DNA from 3 places in the Nocardiopsis lambiniae genome. Region 3 is predicted to be linked to each of the others. Evidence: riboswitches for the same ligand, from Rfam matches in the RefSeq annotation. Region 3 holds a riboswitch; each other region holds the start of a gene.
The links. A riboswitch is a leader RNA that binds a small molecule or an ion and turns the genes downstream of it on or off. The one in region 3 is predicted to bind cobalamin.
Positions count from the first base shown of each region.

Region 1: linked by a shared signal. The riboswitch ahead of RM479_RS01680 (CoA-acylating methylmalonate-semialdehyde dehydrogenase) and the one ahead of RM479_RS13420 (VWA domain-containing protein) in region 3 are both predicted to bind cobalamin.
Region 2: linked by a shared signal. The riboswitch ahead of metE (5-methyltetrahydropteroyltriglutamate--homocysteine S-methyltransferase) and the one ahead of RM479_RS13420 (VWA domain-containing protein) in region 3 are both predicted to bind cobalamin.

Region 1 covers NZ_JAVREP010000001.1:371,906-378,459, forward strand. Annotated here, with positions in the region: gene RM479_RS01670 (TetR/AcrR family transcriptional regulator) at 1-328, shown strand, start outside; gene RM479_RS01675 (MFS transporter) at 589-1,860, opposite strand; cobalamin riboswitch at 2,065-2,249, shown strand; gene RM479_RS01680 (CoA-acylating methylmalonate-semialdehyde dehydrogenase) at 2,456-3,955, shown strand; gene RM479_RS01685 (acyl-CoA dehydrogenase family protein) at 3,961-5,100, shown strand; gene RM479_RS01690 (enoyl-CoA hydratase/isomerase family protein) at 5,100-6,179, shown strand; gene mmsB (3-hydroxyisobutyrate dehydrogenase) at 6,176-6,554, shown strand, end outside.
Region 2 covers NZ_JAVREP010000001.1:616,276-622,829, forward strand. Annotated here, with positions in the region: gene RM479_RS02775 (DUF3558 domain-containing protein) at 232-1,230, shown strand; gene metE (5-methyltetrahydropteroyltriglutamate--homocysteine S-methyltransferase) at 1,333-3,606, opposite strand; cobalamin riboswitch at 3,762-3,942, opposite strand; gene RM479_RS02785 (polysaccharide deacetylase family protein) at 4,195-5,769, shown strand; gene RM479_RS02790 (polysaccharide deacetylase family protein) at 6,021-6,554, shown strand, end outside.
Region 3 covers NZ_JAVREP010000007.1:270,739-277,292, reverse strand. Annotated here, with positions in the region: gene cobO (cob(I)yrinic acid a,c-diamide adenosyltransferase) at 1-492, opposite strand, end outside; gene RM479_RS13420 (VWA domain-containing protein) at 492-2,600, opposite strand; cobalamin riboswitch at 2,626-2,796, opposite strand; gene cbiE (precorrin-6y C5,15-methyltransferase (decarboxylating) subunit CbiE) at 2,816-4,048, shown strand; gene RM479_RS13410 (cobalt-precorrin-4/precorrin-4 C(11)-methyltransferase) at 4,088-4,849, opposite strand; gene RM479_RS13405 (precorrin-2 C(20)-methyltransferase) at 4,834-6,351, opposite strand; gene RM479_RS13400 (precorrin-8X methylmutase) at 6,348-6,554, opposite strand, start outside.

The DNA of each region.
Region 1 (6,554 bases), on a different contig from region 3:
CGCCATCGAACTGCTCCGAGAGGCGTGCGTCGCCACCCGCCCCCACTCCTCGCTGTCCCCCGCCCATTCGGCCGTCCTGGTCCGCCTGCTCCGTGAGAGCACCGACCTGCGCTCCCGTTATCTGCTCACCCGTCAGCAACGGGCCACCCGACTGGCGGGGGCGTTGATGGAGGTGGGCGCCCCTGAGAACGTGGCGGTCCTGGCCTCGCACATCGCGATGGCCTGCGAGCTGACCGCGATGCGGCTGGCCCAGAGTCCGGACGTCTTCCCCGAGCGTATGGACGAGGCCTACACGCTCCTGGGGCCGCTGAGCGGAGGGGCCCGCTAGGCCGTGTTCCGTGGATGCCGCCCGTCGCGAAAGGAAGGTCGTCGGCCGCGGGCCGTCCGTCCTTCGTTGGCCGTCCTTCGTGGGCCTTCCGAAGGTGGACGGGCGGGGTTCCGGTGCGTTCATCGCGAGGCCGAAGAAGGAGTCGGCTCTCCCGTCGACCGATGAGAACGCCGCGAGAGAAGGTGCCGTCGGGTGACGGGCGGGCGAGCCGGGGCGTCGCGCAGCAGGGTGGGCATCCCGGAACACGCCGGAGGAGGGGCTCACACGTCGTATTCGCGTACCAGGCGGGTGAGCCTGCGGCCGAAGAACACGACGACGACCAGACCGACCGCACCGATGAGGACATAGGGGGCGCGTAACGCGCCCTCGTGTCCCGTCAGCGGGGTGAGGGCGGCGACCATCACCCCGCCCGCCGCCATGCCCAGGGCGCTGACACCCCAGCTCACCGTGCGCATGGCGGCGTTGACCCTCCCGAGAAGCCGGTCGGGGGTGATCCGCTGGCGGATGGAGACCATCGCCACCGCGTAGCCGAGGATGAGCCCGCTGGTCACGAGGTAGCCGACGGCGACCACCGGGGTCAGGGGAAGCGCCGCGACCACGCAGTAGACCAGGCTCGTCGCGGTCAGACAGACCACCGGCAGGGTGCCGGGCGGAAGCACCGACCGCAGGAAGGACACCGACTGCCCGCCGATGACCCCGCCGGCCGCGGCGAACGCCATGAGCAGGCCGAACCCGGCCGGCCCCAGACCGAGCACGTCCCGAACGAACAGCACCTGTGTGGACAGGGCGGTGGCGTAGCACCCGTTGACGAACAGGGCGATGCCCGCGACCAGTCGCAGCAGCGGCTGCTCCAGGATGGCCCCTACCCCTTCGGTGAGGTCGGTGCCGACGCCTCGCAACCCTCGTCGTTCGCGGGCCGGGGTCTCCCCGTTCGGGTCCGCCACGCGTACCCGGGCCAGGGCCAGGACCGATATGAGCAGCGCGGCGACGTTGAGCACGAACGGCGCGAACAGGCCGATGGAGATGAGCAGGCCGCCCACGGGCCGACCGCCGAACTCCTGGACGACGAGGGCCCCGGTGCGCAGATGGCCGTTGGCGCGCTCCAGCCGCTCCCGGGGGACCAACGACGCGACGACCGTCTCCGAGGCGGTGTCGTAGCAGACCTCCAGGACGCCGAAGCAGAAAGCGAACAGCGTCAGCAGCGGTACCGACGCCCAGCCGGAGAACACCACGGCGGCCAGGGCCGCCCACAGCGCCAGACGGACGGTACCGGCGCCGACCATCACCGGGATCCGGGGTAGCCGGTCGATGAGGACTCCGACGGGCAGGGCCAGCAGCAGCCACGGCAACCGACCGGCGGTGGCCACCGCGGCGACGAGCACGGGGTCGGGGGTCAGTGAGGACGCCAGCCACGGCATCGCGATCATGGCGACGCCGTCGCTCAGGTTGGCGGCCAGCGCGGCCGACCAGAACGCCCAGAAGCGTCCTCCGAGCGCGCGGTCGGCGCGTGCGGGTCGGGGGGTGGAGGGCACGGGCCGGATCACCGGACCTTTCCGGCGCCGGCGCGGAGGGCGTCTCCTGGGGGTGGACACCGGGCCTCGCGGACACCCTAAGTCCTCGAACACCCCGTGACCGGTGCCGTCCCGGTTCGACGACCTTCCGGACCGCTCCCGGGGGGACGCCCTGCGCCCGCGCCGCGGGGCTCGGAAATTCCGACGGCACGACCCTGGATTTACTTGGACGTCCAACTATATGGTGGGGGCGCAAGGCCGCGGTGTCAGGGAAGCCGGTGAGAATCCGGCACGGTCCCGCCACTGTGACCGGGGAGCGATCCCTCACGACGCCACTGGTGCGAACCGGGAAGGCGGGGGAGGCGCGCAGAACCGGGAGTCAGGATACCGGCCGCGGTTTTCGAGTACGTGCGGTCCACGAGGATGGAGCGAACACGCATGACGACGCACCGCGCCCGGACGACCCGCCCATGGCGGGCGACGCGACGGCATCACTGAACCCACCACCCCACCACCTTCGGGGTGGCGGTCGGCCGTACCACCGCACACGGCCCCCGTTCCGCATGCCTCCTCCCATGCCTCGCCTCCATGACCTCCACAAGAGAGCCGGTGTCCCATGGTCCGTGTCCTGACGCACTTCGTTCACGGGGAACGTTCCCCCGGTCGTTCGACGACCTTCGGGGACGTCTTCGACCCCAACACCGGGAAGGTCCAGGCCCGGGTCCCCCTGGCAGACCGGGCCGAGACGGAGTCGGTCATCGCCGACGCGGTCGCCGCCCAGGTCGAGTGGGGTTCCTGGAACCCGCAGCGCCGCGCCCGGGTCCTCCTCCGGTTCCTCCAACTGGTCGAGTCCGAGCGGGACGGGCTCGCCCGCCTGCTGTCGGCCGAACACGGCAAGACCGTCCCCGACGCCCACGGTGACCTCCAGCGCGGTCTGGAGGTGGTCGAGTTCGCGGCGGGCATCCCGCACCTGATCAAGGGCGAGTTCAGCGATGACGCCGGAACCGGCATCGACGTCCACTCGCTCCGGCAGCCGTTGGGCGTCGTCGCGGGCATCACCCCCTTCAACTTTCCGGCGATGATCCCGCTCTGGCAGGCGGCCCCCTCGCTGGCCTGCGGTAACGCCTTCATCCTCAAGCCCTCCGAACGCGACCCGTCCGTACCGCTGCGCCTGGCCGAGCTGTTCGCCGAGGCGGGGCTGCCGCCGGGCGTCCTCAACGTCGTCAACGGCGGCAAGGAGACGGTGGACACCCTGCTCACCGACCCGCGCGTGGCCGCGGTCGGATTCGTGGGCTCCACCCCGATCGCCGAGTACGTGTACTCCACCGCCACCGCGCACGGCAAGCGCGCCCAGTGCTTCGGCGGCGCCAAGAACCACATGGTCGTCATGCCCGACGCCGACCTCGACCAGGCGGTGGACGCCCTGATCGGCGCCGGGTACGGTTCGGCCGGCGAACGCTGCATGGCGGTATCGGTGGCGGTCCCCGTCGGCGAGGAGACCGCCGACGCCCTGGTCTCCCGGCTCAAGGAGCGCATCGCCGACCTCCGGGTGGGCCCCTCGCACGACCCGCGGGCCGACTTCGGCCCCCTGGTGAGCGCGGACGCCCGCGACCGGGTCATCGGCTACGTCGACCTCGGTGTCGAGGAGGGCGCCGAGCTGGTCGTGGACGGTCGCGGTCACACCGTTCCCGGGTTCGAGGACGGCTACTTCGTCGGGGCCACCCTGTTCGACCGGGTCACCCCGGACATGCGGATCCACCGTGAGGAGATCTTCGGTCCGGTGCTGTCGGTGGTGCGCGCCGCCGACTACGAGGAGGCGCTGGCACTGGTCAACGGTCATGAGTACGGCAACGGCGTCGCGATCTTCACCCGCGACGGCGACACCGCCCGCGACTTCTCGCACCGAGTGGACACCGGCATGGTCGGCGTCAACGTGCCCATCCCGGTACCGGTCGCCTACCACACCTTCGGCGGCTGGAAGCGGTCCGCGTTCGGCGACCTCAACCAGCACGGACCCGACTCCATCCGGTTCCACACCCGCACGAAGACCGTCACCTCGCGCTGGCCCTCGGGGATCCGCGAAGGCGCGTCCTTCACCATCCCCGTGATGCGGTGACGGCCGTGACGACGCTCACCGAGGACCAGACGGCCCTGGCGGAGGCGGCCCGCGACTTCGCCCGCGAGCACCTGGCCCCGTACGCCGTCGAGTGGGACCAGGCCAAGCACTTCCCCGTGGACGTGCTGCGCAAGGCCGCCGACATGGGCATGGGCGGGGTCTACGTCCGCGAGGACGCGGGCGGGTCGGGCCTGAGCAGGCTCGACGGCGTCCTCGTCTTCGAGGCGCTGGCCACCGGCTGCCCGTCCGTGGCCGCCTACCTGTCCATTCACAACATGGTCGCCTGGATGATCGACCGCTACGGCGACGCCGCCCAGCGCGCACGCCTGCTGCCGGGCCTGTGCTCCATGGACGTGCTGGGCAGCTACTGCCTGACCGAACCGGGCGCGGGCTCCGACGCGGCAGCCCTGAGCACCCGGGCGGTACCCGACGGCGGGGGCCACGTGCTCACCGGCACCAAGCAGTTCATCTCCGGCGCCGGGGTGTCCGGCCTCTACATCGTCATGGCCCGTACCGGGGGTCCCGGCCCCTCGGGGGTGTCGGCGTTCATCGTGGACCGCGACGACCCCGGTCTGTCCTTCGGCGGCAACGAGGCCAAGATGGGCTGGAACGCCCAGCCCACCCGACAGGTCGTCCTCGACGGGGTGCGCTCGCCCGCCGACCGACTCCTCGGCGCGGAGGGCGACGGCTTCCGGATCGCCATGAACGGACTCAACGGCGGCCGGTTGGGCATCGCGGCCTGCTCCCTGGGCGGTGCCACCGCCGCGTTGGAGGCCGCCACCGCCTACCTGGCCGACCGGCGGGCGTTCGGCGGGCCGCTCATCAACGCCCAGGCCCTGCGGTTCCGGTTGGCCGAGATGGCCACCGAGCTGGAGGCCGCCCGCTCCCTGGTGTGGCGGGCCGCCCGGGCCCTGGACGACGGCGATCCCGACGCCGCGCACCTGTGCGCGATGGCCAAGCGGTTCGCCACCGACGTCGGGTTCACCGTGGCCGACCAGGCGTTGCAGCTGCACGGGGGCTACGGATACCTCACGGAATACGGCATTGAGAAGATCGTGCGCGACCTGAGGGTGCACCGAATCCTGGAAGGGACCAACGAGATCATGAGCCTGATCATCGCTCGCGGACTGACCGGGGCCGCCTGATGTCCACCACCGAGGAGAAGGTCCTGGTCCGGGTCGAAGGACGACTCGGCCGCATCACCCTGAACCGTCCGCGGGCCATCAACTCCCTGGACCACGACATGGTCACAGCCCTGCGCGCGGCCCTCACCGCCTGGGCGGACGACGACGCCGTCGTCGCCGTGCTCATCGACGGCGCGGGGGAGCGCGGCCTGTGCGCCGGCGGCGACATCCGCGCCATCTCCGCCAGTGCCCGCGAGGGCGACCGGGCAGCCGCCGCGTTCTGGCGCGACGAGTACCTGCTCAACGCGCGGATCTCGCGTTACCCCAAGCCGTACGTGGCGTTCATGGACGGGGTTGTCATGGGCGGCGGGGTCGGCGTGTCCGCGCACGGTTCGGTCCGTATCGTCACCGAGCGCTCGGTCGTGGGCATGCCGGAGACCACCATCGGGTTCGTGCCCGACGTGGGCGGCACCTACCTGTTGTCCCGGGCGCCCGGGGAATCGGGCACCCACCTGGCGCTCACGGCGGGTTCGGCGGACGCGGGCGACGCCATCGCCCTCGGCCTTGCCGACCACTTCGTGCCCGCCGATCGCCTGTCCGACCTGGCCGTCGCCCTCACCGGGGTCGTCTCGGCGGCCGACGTGGCGGACGCGGTGGGCCGGTTCGCCGAGACCGCGCCCGCACCGACCCTGCCCGGCCTCCGGTGGGTCGACGCCTGTTACACCGCCGACACCGCCGAGGAGATCGTGGCGCGGCTGCGCGACCACGGCGACCCGGCGGCGGCCACGGCCGCGGCCACGATCCTCGCGAAGTCGCCGACCTCGGTGAAGACCACCCTGGCGGCGTTGCGGCGGGCCCGGGGGCTCCCCGACCTGGAGACGGTTCTGGAACAGGAGTACCGGGTCTCCTTCGCGACGCTGTCCTCACCCGACCTGGTCGAGGGGATCCGCGCCCAGGTCATCGACAAGGACCGGAACCCCAAGTGGGTGCCGGACACCCTGGAGGGTGTCACCGACGAGGACGTGGCCCGCCACTTCCTCCCGGCCCCCGACGGCCCCCTGGGCCTGGCCGACCTCTTCGACGACGGAGGCACGCGATGACCCTGATCGGATTCGTCGGGCTCGGGAACATGGGCGGCCCCATGGCGGTCAACCTGGTCCGGGCCGGGCACGAGGTGACCGGGTTCGACCTGTCGGCCGAAGCGCTCGCCAAGGCCGTGGCCTCCGGGGTGCGCCCGGCGGGGTCGGCGGCCGAGGCGGTCGCCGGGGCCGACGTCGTCATCACCATGCTGCCGAGCGGACGCCACCTGCTGGCCGCCTACCGGGGTGTCGACGACGCTCCCGGCCTGATCTCCTCCGCCCGGCCCGGAACCCTGTTCGTCGACTGCTCCACCGTGGACGTGGCCGACGCCCGCACGGCCGCCGACGAGGCGGAGGCCGCCGGGCACCGGGCGGTCGACGCCCCGGTGTCCGGCG
Region 2 (6,554 bases), on a different contig from region 3:
CCCTCCGGCGCCCCGGGGCACCCCGCCACGGGGCACCTGGAGACACCGGGACCGCCCCCTCCCCCACTCCTCCGTTCTCGCCCGCGGTCCGGTGGTCACGGGAGGCGCGCCCCGTCCGTGTGAACGCTCATACCGCCCCGCTCCGGGTCGGCTTCGGAAGTCACACGAACTCACAGGCGCATACGCGCGTCCCAGACAACACGTCAACACATCATCCGGGCGAGGGGAGCCATGAGCGAAAACGGACCTTACAACCAGCCACCGCAGAACCCCTACGGCGGTGACGGCACGGGGGGTCAGCCTCCCTACGGCCCGCCGCCGGGCGGCCCCTACGGCGATCCCAACACCGGCGGACAGCCCGGTTACGGCCAGCAGCCGATGTACGGCGGCGGCCAGCCTCCTCAGCCCCCGTACGGTCCGCCCGGCGCCTACCCGCCGCCGCAGCCGCCCAAGAGCGGCAAGGCCGCCCTGTGGGTGGTCATCGGCGGTGGCGCGGTCATCGTCGTCCTGGCCATCGCCGTGATCGTCATGCTCGTCACCAACGGCAACGGCCAGGGCGGGACCATCGCCACCGAGGACCCCACCGCCGAGGTGAGTGAGGGCACCGGCGCCGGCGGTGCCGAGGAGGAGCCCGAGGAGGAGCCCGCCGGCGGCACGGGCGGCCCCACGGGTGAGCCCCCGTACGCCCTGCCCACCGAGCCCTGCCAGGCCATCACCGACCAGGTGGCGGCCGACTTCGGGCTGGAGCCGGACGGGTCCAAGAGCAACAGCGACAACAGGTCGACGTGCATGGACATCAGCGGCGACGCCCCGGAGGGCAACCCGGGCACCGCGTACGGCGCCTTCGACATCACCTTCTCCGTCCCCTACGGCGGCTCCGACTCCATCGAGGGCGCCAAGTCCGAATTCCAGGACGACGTCACCCTGTACTCCGGTGAGAACCAGTACTCGACCCAGTACAACGCCGACGACCTGGAGGAGAAGAAGGACGTCGACCTGGGTGACGAGGCCGTGTACATCGTCACCAAGTACGACTTCCTCGGCGACATGGTCCCCAGGGCCATCCTCATGGTCCGCCACGGGAACGTGAACATCGAGATCAGCTACACGGTGAACCCGTCCTTCGACGCCAGCGAGGCGGACGTCGAGAAGTTCGCGCTGCCCGACGACATCGAGGCGAGCATGACCAACGCCGCCACCGAGGCGCTGGGCCTGCTCGGCTCCGCCTGATCGAGCACACGCGAGAGGGGCCGCGGCGTCCGCCGCGGCCCCTTCCGTGTTCCCGAGGCGGGATCGGCCCGAGCCGTCCGAGGGGTCGGCCCGGGCCGAAGGTCAGCCCAGGTCGGCGCGGACCCGGCGGGCCGCCTCGACCATGTTGCGCAGGGCCTGCTCGGCCTCCTCGTAACCGCGGGTCTTCAGACCGCAGTCCGGGTTGACCCACAGCCCGCCGGCGTCGATGTGCGACACGGCCAGGCGCAGGGACGCCTCGATCTCCTCCACCGACGGCACCCGCGGGGAGTGGATGTCGTAGACGCCCGGGCCGATGCCCCGCTTGAAGCCGCGCCGCCCCAGGTCCTCGACCAGTTCCATGCGCGAACGGGCCGCCTCGACACTGGTGACATCGGCGTCCAGCGCCTCGATGCCGCCGACGATGAGACCGAACTCCGAGTAGCACATGTGGGTGTGGACGGTCGTCGACGGCGAGACGCCCGAGGTGGCCAGCCGGAACGAGCCGACGGCCCAGTCCAGGTACTCCCGCCGCCGTTCCTCGCGCAGGGGCAGCGACTCGCGCAGCGCCGCCTCGTCGACCTGGATGTGGCGGATGCCCGCACGCTCCAGGTCGGCGACCTCGTCGCGCAGGGCCAGCGCCACCTGGCGGGCGGTCTCCCCCAGCGGCTGGTCGGTGCGCACGAACGACCAGGCGAGCATGGTGACCGGACCGGTCAGCATGCCCTTGACCGGCTTGGCGGTGCGCGACTGGGCGTAGGTGATCCACTCGACCGTCATCGGCGCGGGACGCGAGACGTCACCGAACAGGATCGGCGGTCGCACGCAGCGGGAACCGTAGGACTGGACCCACCCGTGGTCGGTGGTGGCGTACCCTTCGAGCCGCTCGGCGAAGTACTGGACCATATCGTTGCGCTCGGGCTCGCCGTGGACCAGCACGTCCAGGCCGATGTCCTCCTGGAGCGCGATGACCCGGTCGATCTCCGAACGCAGGATCGCCTTGTACTCCTCCTCCGCCAGCTCGCCCCGACGGTGCGCGGCACGGGCCCGGCGCAGCTCGCCGGTCTGCGGGAACGAGCCGATGGTGGTCGTGGTCAGGGGCAGGTCGGTGGGGGCGCCGCGGTCCTCCGGACGCTCGTAGGCGTCCGGGCCCAGGGCCTCCAGACGGGCGCGCACCCGCGCGTCCACGAAGGCCGCGCCGGGGGCGGTGGCGTCGATGTCGTACTCGCCCTCACCGCCCTCCGACAGCACCCGGCCCAGCAGGGCGACCTCACGGGTCTTCTGCTCGGCGAAGGCCAGCGCCGCGCGCAGCTCGGGGGCCTGGGAGGTCTCGGCCTCCAGGTCGATGGGCACGTGCAGCAGCGAGCAGGAGGTGCTCACGGTGAGCTCGTCGGTGAGGGCGAGCAGGGTGCCCAGGGTGGCGACGGCGGACGGGATGTCGGCGCGCCACACGTTGCGGCCCTCGATCACCCCGGCGACCAGACGGGTGGAGCCCAGCCCGGAGACGGCGGTCAGATCGGCGATGCCCTCGTCGTCGGTGACGAAGTCCAGGCCGACGGCCTCCACCGGGGACTCCTTCAGGACGCGCAGGGCGTCGGCGCCGATGGAACCGAAGTAGGTGGAGACCAGGATCCGCGGACGGTCGTCCAGCCCGCCCAGACGCGTGTAGGCGCGCTCCAGTTCGCCCAGCGCCGCGCGGCCCTCGTCGGTGGCCAGGATCGGCTCGTCGAGCTGTACCTCCTCGGCGCCGGCGGCCCGCAGGTCGGCCAGCACGGAGGCGTAGGCGTCCACGAGGTCGTCGAGCAGCGCGATGGGCGACCAGCCCTCCGGCGCGTCGTCGGCGGCCTTGGACAGCAGCAGGAAGGTGAGCGGGCCGACCAGCACCGGGCGGGTGCGGTGACCGGCGTCGAGCGCCTCGCGGAACTCGACGACGGGCTTGTCACCGACCGGACGGGGCCGGACGTCGGGGGACAGCTCGGGCACCAGGTAGTGGTAGTTGGTGTCGAACCACTTGGTCATCTCCAGGGGCGGGGCGCCCTGGACGCCGCGGGCCGCCGCGAAGTAGCGGCGGAGCCGCCCGTCCGCGTCCCCGGCCTCGGTGGGGTCCTCGAACCGGGCGGGGAGGAGACCGAAGAGGACGGCGGTGTCCAGCACCTGGTCGTAGTAGGAGAACGTGTTGGAGGGGATGTCGTCGATCCCGGCGGCACGCAGCCGGGCGTAGACGTCGAGGCGCAGGTCGGAGGCGACCTTCTCCAGCTCGGCCGCGGTGGTGGCGCCCTTCCAGTAGGACTCCTCGGCGCGCTTGAGCTCGCGGTCGGGTCCGATGCGCGGGTAGCCGTGCACCGTGGATCGCACGGCGGGCCCGGGGTTGGTGGTCATGAAGCTTCTCTCCCTCGTCGAAAGCCGGGTACCGGCCGCGAGGGTCGACGAGGAGGCACCCCGGTCGGGGGCGTACGACGGACGCCCCCGGGTGCCGCCCTCGGCCCTCCCTCGGGGCGCGGGACCACCGACGGCGCGATGCGCCGTCGGGCGGAGGCAGGTCTTCGGACTCACGGGCGCGACCGGTGGTGACACCGATCTCCTAATGTCCGCCGCTTCCCGGTCTCCGACTCCTCCGGTCGGATCACCAGTGCTTCATGGCGGGGGTCGTTCCCGTACACCGCTGCGGGGCAGTCCCGGATTCGCACCGGGTTCCCTCTTTCGACGCGCGCCGCCCGCCCCGGATCGCCCCGGACGCGGAGATGACGCGCGTACCTTCCACGCCTGCAAGTATAGGGAGACCCCCTCGCCCCTGACCCCCGGCGTGCCCCCTTGTGCCCCCGCCGCCCCCGGAGAGCGAACCCCCCGCCCGTGGCCGGCGTCACACCCGATGAAGACGTCGCGTGAGGGTGCCCCGCCCACCCCGCGCACGTTCGTCTGCGAGATGAACGCGGAGAACCCCTGGTGAACGAGTTGTCCCGACCCACCATGACCCCCGATCACCCCTTGATCACCGTGGTCGTCGCCCTGGTGGTGCTGGCGGGCATGGTGTTGTTGTCGGTGCGACCACCGGGAGCCCTGGGGGCGGGACCGGCGGGCGGCGTCGCGCACGGCATCGCCGATGCCGTGGAACAGCGGATCCCGGCCGCCGGCGAGCCCGACGGACTGACCGTGGTGGACGCCGCCGAACTGAAGGGCCTCGACGAGGCGGAGTTGGAGTACGAGGGGGTGAGCGCCTCGGTGACCTACCCGGTCCTGCCCAACGCCGAGCCGCTCTCCGACTTCCTGCGGGAACGGCTGGGCGCCGAGGTGGCGGCCTTCGACGCGGCCAACCCCGGGGCGGAGTCGTACGAGGCGGAGTGGAACGTCACGGCGGCGGCCGACGGACTGGTCGGTGTGCGCATGACGAGTGTGGAGACCGACTCCGAGGGCGCCAAGGAGTGCCACGCCACCTACTGGTACGACATCGTCGGCGGCCGGACCCGGGGATCGCAGTCGCTGCTGGCCGGCCAGAAGGAACTGGCCGCCCTCAACACCCTGGTCCGCGACCGGGTGGGCGACGCCGCGGAGACGGGTGCCGTCCTGCCGGTGGCCTCCCTGTACGACTCCGTGGGGTTCAACCCCGACGGTGACCTCGTCGTGGAGTTCGACGCCGGTCAGGTCGCGGCCGTCGACGCCGGGCCCGTGACCGCCGTGGTGGAGCGCGCGGACGCCGAGCCGCTGCTGTCGGAGTTCGGGCTGCGGGCCCTGCGCGCGGCCACCACCGGTGTCGAGGGGTTCGCCATCACCGCCGCCCCGGAGGAGATCCCCGAGGCCGGCGAGGAGGTGGTCCCCGGGATCATCTCCCCCGTGGACGCCTCCGTGGACTGCGCTTCCACCGAGGTGAAGTGCGTCGCCCTGACCTACGACGACGGCCCCGGCGGGCGCACTCCCGAATTGTTGGACATGCTCGCCGAGCACGACGCCAAGGCGACCTTCTTCGTCACCGGCCTCCCGGTGATGGAGAACCCGCGCACGGTGCGGCGCGCCTACGCCGAGGGGCACGAGATCGCCAACCACACCCTCAGCCACCCGGACCTGGCGGGGTTGGGCGCCGACGGGGTGCGGTCGAACCTGAACACCGTGCAGGCCCTGGTGTACCGGGAGACCGGCTACACCATGGACCTCATGCGTCCCCCGTACGGCTCCACCAACGGCAACGTCGCCTCGGTGACGGGGGACATGGGCCTGGCCCAGATCATGTGGAGCATCGACACCAACGACTGGAAGGACCGCGACGCCTCGGTGGTCGCCGGCCGGGCGATCTCGGGGGCCTCCGACGGGGCGATCATCCTCATGCACGACATCCACGACACCACCATCGACGCCTCGCGGGAGATCATCCGGGAGCTGGACGCGCGCGGGTACACGATGGTGACGGTGTCGCAGCTGTTGGGCGAGGTCGAACCCGGTGAGAGTTACGTCGCCGGCGCGCCCGACGCCCCGCCCTCGGAGGGACCCTCGGACGTCGCGGACCCCGACTCCACGGAGGAGCGGACCCACCGTTCCGAGGAGCGGGAGTAGGGGCGGAGGGCAGGGAACGGGCGGAGGGTCGACGGCCGCCGGGAGCGGCACCGCCCTGTGGCGCTGACCACATGTGGTCAGCGCCACAGGGCCGTCACCGGAGTCCCTTATGTTGCACCCAACAGCCACAACGCGCCCGCCTGGGATGAGGGAGTCCGGTGTTGTCGTCGACCCGCACGAGCCCGCAGCAGAACCGCCCACGAGGGGGGAGGCGCGCACGGCGGCTCCCCCGGTGGGCGGCGGGTGCCGTGATGACGCTGTTCCTGCCCTTGGCGGCCTGCCAGAACCCGCAGACGGCCACCTCGGGGACGGCCACCCCCGAGTTCATCGGGGTGCTGGTGCACGAGGCCGGCGAGGAGGTCGGGGAGTGGACCGGTGACGGGGACGACTTCCCCGACCACCCCCACGTCCCCGAGGACGTGGAGATCTCCGTCGCCCATCCGGTGTTCGAGGGCGCCGACGCGTTCTCCGAGGCCCTGGCCCGGCACGTGGACCAGGAGGTCATGGACTTCCGGGGGGTGAGCCGGGATCCGGTGTCGCTGGAGATCACCTGGGAGGTCGTCGCCGCCTCGGACGACGTCCTGGGAGTGCGCCTGGTGCGCACCGAGGAGGACCTGCACGGGGTGCGCCAGGGGTACGCGACCTACTGGTACGACGTGTCGACCGGGCACACCGGGTACGCCACGGAACTGCTGGCCGACGACGCGGCGCTGGCCGAACTCAACGGTCTCGCCGGAGAGGTCCTGAAGGACCATCCGGACGTGGACCACCAGGGGCTGCTGCCG
Region 3 (6,554 bases):
CACGTGCTGGCGGCCCGGCCGGTCCCGCAGGGCGGCCACGACGTCCTCGACGTCGACCCAGCCCCAGTGGACGGGATAGGTGAACTCGTCGAGGATGAGCAGGTCGTGCCGTTCGTCGGCGAGCCTGCGCTTGATCTCCTCCCAGCCCTCGGCCGCGTCCGCGGCGTGGTCCTCCGCGCTGCCCTGGCGGCGGCTCCAGGACCAGCCCGAGCCCATCTTGTGCCATTCCACGGGGCCGCCCTCACCGGTCTCCTCGTGGAGCCGGCCCAGGCGTTCGAGCACGGTCTGCTCGCCGATGCGCCACTTCGCCGACTTCACGAACTGGAACACCCCGATCCGCCAGCCCTGGTTCCAGCCGCGCAGCGCGAGCCCGAAGGCGGCGGTCGACTTGCCCTTGCCGTCACCGGTGTGGACGGCGAGCACGGGTCGGTTGCGGCGCTGGCGCGTGGTGAGCCCGTCGTCGGGGACGACGAGCGGCTTGCCCTGGGGCATCAGGCGGCCCTCTCTCTCACGGCGTCGCCCAGTGCGTCGGCGCTGACCTCGGACACGGGGATGTGTTCGGCTCCCAGCCGCCGGGCGAGATCGGCGGCCAGCCCCAGTCGCAGCGGACCGGACTCACCGTCCACGACGACGGTGGCCACACCCAGTCCGGCGACGTGGTCGGCGGCCTCCAGTGAGCGGCCGACGGAGCCCCGGCCGCCGGTGGCCCGGCCATCGGTCACCAGAACGAGCAGCGGACGCTGTCTCGGATCGCGCAAGCGTTCGCGCCGCAGGACCCGGGCGGCCTCCAGCAGGCCCTCGGCGAGCGGGGTCCGCCCGCCGGCGGGCAGTGCGTCCAGGCGGGCGGCGGCGGTGTCGACCGAACGGGTCGGCGGCAGCACCAGTTCGGCCCTCGTTCCCCGGAAGGTCACGAGGCCGACCTTGTCGCGGCGCCGGTAGGCGTCCAGGAGCAGGGACAGGATGGCGGTCTTGACCTCGCCCATGCGCTTGCGCGCCGCCATGGAGCCGGACGCGTCGACGCAGAACAGCACCAGGTTGCTCTCCTGGCCCTCGCGCACCGCGACGCGCAGGTCGCGGGGAAGCAGGCCGACCCGACCGCCGGTGTGGGGGCGGGAGGCCGCCGCCTTGACGGTCTCCCCCAGGTGGAGCGAGCCTCCGGGACCCCGGCCGGGCGGCTCGGCACCGATCCTGCGGCCCCGGGTGCCGATGGCGCGGCTGCGTCGGCCGTCGGCGCCGGCCCCGGTGCCCCGCACGGTGAACGCCCGGGGGCGATAGGGGGTGCTCGCCCGGACCGTGGTGCCCGCCGCGGGCCGGGGCGCCGTGCCGTCGGCCTCGACCTCCCGGGACTCCTCCGGCTCTTGGGCGGCTTCCGGTTCCCGGGAGTCCTCCGGCCCCCGGGGCGGCGCGGGGGACGTTTCCGGTTCGTCGTGACCGGTGTTCGGGGCCTGGGAGGGGTCCTCTTCCGGCCCGTCGGTGTCGGGGGCGCCGTCCTCACCGGGGGCGGGGTCACCGGAGTCGACGGGGTCGTCGGAGCCGCCCGGCGGTTCGGGGTCGTCCGGCGGCGGCTCCTCGTCTCCCAGGACGCGGTCGAGGAGTTCCTCGTCGATGCCCGGCGCGTCGAAGGGGTTGCGACGGCGCCGGTGCGGCAGCGCCAGCAGGGCCGCGCGGCGGATGTCGGCCCGGGTGACCGAGGTCCGGCCCTCCCAGGCGGCGTGCGCGAGGGCCGTGCGGGCGGTCACGATGTCGGCGCGCAGGCCGTCGACCTCGAACGCCGCGCACACCTGGGCGATCTTCAGCAGGGCGGCGTGGGACAGTCGGACGCGCCGGACGGTGTCCCTGGCCGCCGCGATGCGCTCGGCGAGGGCCTTCTCGGCCGGCCCGTAGCGCTGCGTGAAGGCCGCCGCGTCGGAGTCGTAGGCCATGCGTCTGCGGACCACCTCGACGCGGGCGGCGGGGTCGGAGGGCGCGGAGACCTCGACGGTGAGCCCGAACCGGTCCAGGAGCTGCGGGCGCAACTCACCCTCCTCGGGGTTCATCGTGCCGATGAGCAGGAACCGCGCGGCGTGCTCCACGGAGAACCCGTCGCGTTCCACGGTCACCCGGCCGGTCGCGGCGGCGTCGAGGAGGAGGTCGACCAGGTGGTCGTGGAGCAGGTTGACCTCGTCCACGTAGAGGAGGCCGCGGTGGCTCCGCGCCAGCAGACCGGGTTCGTAGGCGACCTGGCCGTGCGTGAGCGCCTGCTCCAGGTGCAGGGAGCCCAGGACGCGGTCCTCGGTGGCGCCCACGGGGAGTTCGACCAGGCGTACCGGGCGGCTCTCCACTGCCGTGCCGGGCGGGAAGGGGCCGTCCGGCGACTCCTGCGCGGGGTCGGCCGGGTCGACGGAGAAGCGGTCGCCCCGATGGACCTCGACGGGCGGCAGGAGGGAGGCCAGGGCCCGCACCGCGGTGGACTTGGCGGTGCCCTTCTCCCCCCGTACCAGGACGCCGCCGATCTCCGGGGAGACACTGGCCAGGACCAGTGCGAGCCCGAGGTCGTCCATCGGCTCGGTGTCGCAGCCGACGATCGCGGAGAAGGGATAGTGCGATGGCCGCAATGGCATGTGAGGCTCCCGCTCGTTTCGCCATGGGTCTGACGGGTGCGGGGCCGGTCTTCGGACTTGCCGGGTCCTCCTGTAAGGAGGCTCGGTTCACCGCAGCGGGCCTGTGCCGGAATCTCACCGGCTTCCCAGATTCTCCCCGGTCGCCCTTCCCACCGTTTCCGATGGTGGGGAGGCCGGAGCACCTCGCACCAGAGTTCGACGATAGCGTCCACCCCATGAGCATCGACACCCGCCCCGTCCCCGAACCCCGAGTCACGGTCGTCGGCGTCGGCGCCGACGGCTGGCCGGGACTCCCCGAGCGCCTGCGCCGGACGGTGCTGGACGCGGGTGTGGTGCTGGGCGGGCGCAGGCACCTGGCGATGCTTCCGGAGCGGGCGGGGCAGCGCCGCGAGGTCTGGCCCTCACCCCTGCGGGAGGGGCTGCCGCCGCTGCTCGCCTCCTGCGACGGCGGGTCCGTGGTGGCCCTGGCCTCGGGCGACCCGCTGGTGTCGGGTGTGGCCACCACGCTCATCGACCTGCTGGGCGCGGACGCGGTGCGGGTGGAACCCGCCCTCTCCTCGGTGGCGCTGGCCCGGGCACGGATGGGCTGGCCCGCGGAACGGTGCGCGGTGGTGACCCTCGTCGGACGCGACCCCCGCCTGCTGCTGCGGTGGCCGTCCCCCGGCCGGCGCCTGCTGGTGCTCTCCTCCGACGCGGGCACCCCCGCGCTCACGGCCGCCCTGCTGAGCGGCGCCGGGTACGGGGGCAGCCGCATGACCGTGCTCGGGGACCTGGGCTCGGACGCCGAGTCGCGCCTGGAGGGCACGGCCGACGGATGGTCCCGGGTGGATCCCGGGTCCGTGCCCGCGCTGCACGTCCTCGCCCTGGAGTTCGTCGGCCCGCCCGGCCACGGCCTGACGGCCGGGCTGCCCGACGACGCGTACGAACACGACGGACAGCTCACCAAGCGGGACCTGCGCGCCTCCGCGCTGGCCCGGCTGGCGCCCGCCCCGGGTCTGCACCTGTGGGACGTGGGCGCCGGTGCGGGGTCGGTGGGGATCGAGTGGATGCGGGCGCACCCCACGTGCACGGCGACGGCGGTGGAGGCCGACCCCGAGCGGGCCGCGCGGATCGGACGCAACGCGGGCGGGCTCGGGGTGCCGGGGCTGCGCGTGGTCACCGGGCGTGCCCCGGAGGCGCTGTCGGGGCTGCCCGGACCCGACGCGGTGTTCGTCGGCGGCGGCGCCACGCGACCCGGGGTACTGGAGGCCTGTCTGGGGGCGCTGCGCCCGGGGGGCCGCCTGGTGGTGCACGGGGTGACCCTGGAGACCGAGCGGCTGTTGGCCGAGGCGCACCGGGACCACGGCGGGGAGTTGACCCGGATCTCCGTCGAGACGGCCGCGCCGATCGGCGGGTTCACCGGGTGGACGCCCGCGCGCACGGTCACCCAGTGGGCCTGGGGCCCGTGACCCGACGCCGTGCGGTGCCCGGCCCCGATCCCCGGGCGGCTAACCGCCGGGCCGGGGGCGGGCCGGGTCGTAGAGGTAGGAGTCACCGCCGCCCCGCGGGTCCAGGGCCCGCCCCACCAGGATGACCGCGGCCTGCCGGAACCCGGCCTCCTCCACCCGGTCGGCGATGTCGGCCACCGTCCCGCGCAGGACCACCTCACCCGGCTGGCTGGCCCGGTGGACCACGACGACGGGGCAGTCCCCGCCGTACTCGGGCGCGATCTCCTCCATGAGCGCCCGGACCCGGATGATCGCCAGGTGCAGCACCAGGGTGGCCCGGGTCGCGGCGAACGCCGCCAGGGACTCCGTCGAGGGCATCGCGGTCGAGCGCGCCCGGGTCCGGGTGAGCACCACCGACTGCGCGACCAGCGGCACGGTCAGCTCCCGGCCCACCAGGGCCGAGGCCGCGGCGTAGGCCGGCACGCCGGGGGTGACGTCCCAGGGGACCCCGTGGGCGTCGAGCCTACGGGTCTGCTCGGCGAGGGCGGAGTACAGCGACGGGTCGCCGGAGGTCAGCCGGACGACGTCGTGCCCGGCCCGGTGCGCGAGGACCAGCCGGTCGGTGATGCCGTCCAGGTCCAGGCCCTGGGTGTCCACCAGGTCGGCCCCGGGCGCGCAGTGGGACAGGACGTCCGGGTCCAGGTACGTCCCGGGGTAGAGCACCACGTCGGCCGCGCCGAGCATCCGGGTGGCGCGCACGGTCAGCAGGTCCGCGGCGCCGGGGCCGGCCCCCACGAAGTGGACGGTCACGGCTTCACCCACCGGGGGGTCCAGACACGGCCCGAGGGTGAGACCCGGGTACCGGAGGCGCCGACGATGAGCAGGCAGCGCATGTCGACGGCGGCGGGGTCCAGCCCTCCCAGGGTGGTCACCGTCAGGTCCTCCCCGTCCCGGCCCACGTCCCGCCCCACGACGACCACCGTGTCGGGGTCGCGGTGCTCCAGCAGGACGCGTCGCGCGGTGGCGATCTGTCCGGTGCGAGAGCGCGAGGCGGGGTTGTAGAGGGCCAGGGCGAGGTCGGCGTCGGCGACGGCGCGCAGCCGGCGCTCGATGACGTCCCACGGTTTGAGCCGGTCCGAGAGGCTCATGACCGCGAAGTCACCGCCGACGGGGGCGCCGGCCCGTGCCGCGACCGCCTGGACGGCGCTCACCCCGGGCAGGACGCGCACGGGCACGTCCCGGTACCGGGGGTCCTCGGCGGCCTCGAACACGGCGGTGGCCATGCCGAAGATCCCGGCGTCGCCGCCGGAGACGACGGCGACGCGCTCGCCCTTGGCGGCCAGGTCGAGGGCGAGCCGCGCGCGGTCGAGTTCGACGGTGTTGCCCGAGGCGTGCCGGATCAGCCCGGGGCGCTGGGGGACCCTGGCGACGTAGGGACCGTAGCCCACCACGTGGTCCACCCCCGCGAGCGCCTCCCGGACCTCGGGGGTGAGCCAGCGGTCGGGGCCGGGGCCCAGGCCGACGACCAGCAGTTCCTCCGCGGACGCCGGGAGTCCGGTGTCGGCCGCCGGTTCCGCCGCGCCCCGGTTCCGGGAGCGGGTGCCGTTGCGGCTGTCCCCGGTGACCAGGATCAGGGAGAAGTAGGGCACCGCGTCCGGGTCCACCTCGGCCACCGGCAGGCGGCGCTCGCCCTCCATGGAGGCGCGCTCCACGTACACGGCGTGCTCCAGCCGGCCCGCCGCCTCCAGGGCGCGGCGGACGGCCGGGAACGTGCGGCCGAGCTTCATGATGACGGCCGCGTCGGTGTCGGCGAGCCGACGGGCGAGTTCCGGCTCGGGCAGGGTCCCGGGCAGGACGGTGAGGACGTCGGTCTGGCGGGCCAGGGGGGAGGCCGCGGCGGCGGTGGCGGCGGCGAGGGCGGGCACCCCGGGGACGATCTCGGCCCCGTACCGCTCGGCCAGGCGGTCGTGCATGTACATGTACGACCCGTAGAACAGCGGGTCGCCCTCGGAGAGCAGGACGACGTCGCGCCCGGCGTCGAGGTGGGCGGCCAGGCGGGCGGCGGACTCCTCGTAGAAGTCGGCCAGGGCCCCCTGGTAGCCGCCCGGATGGTCGGCCGTTCCGGTGGTCACCGGGTAGACGAGCCTCTCCTCGACCGCCCCCGCCGGAATGAGGTCCCGGGCGGTGCGGCGGGCGTTGGACTCCTTGCCCGGGCCGCAGTGGTAGGCGACGACGTCGGCCGCGGCGATGAGGCGCGCGCCCTTCAGGGTGATCAGCTCCGGATCGCCGGGGCCGACCCCGACACCGTGGAATCTGCCGGTCACTCCTCCTCCTTCGCGAGGGCGTTGAGGGCCGAGGCGGCCATCGCGGAGCCGCCTCGGCGGCCTCGGGCGAGAACGTAGGGGATGTCGACGCCGTGGCGGTCGGCGAACTCCTCCAGGGCCTGCTTGGACTCGGCGGCGCCGACGAACCCGACCGGGCAGCCGACGATCGCCGCGGGGCGCGGGGCTCCGTCGACCAGCATCTC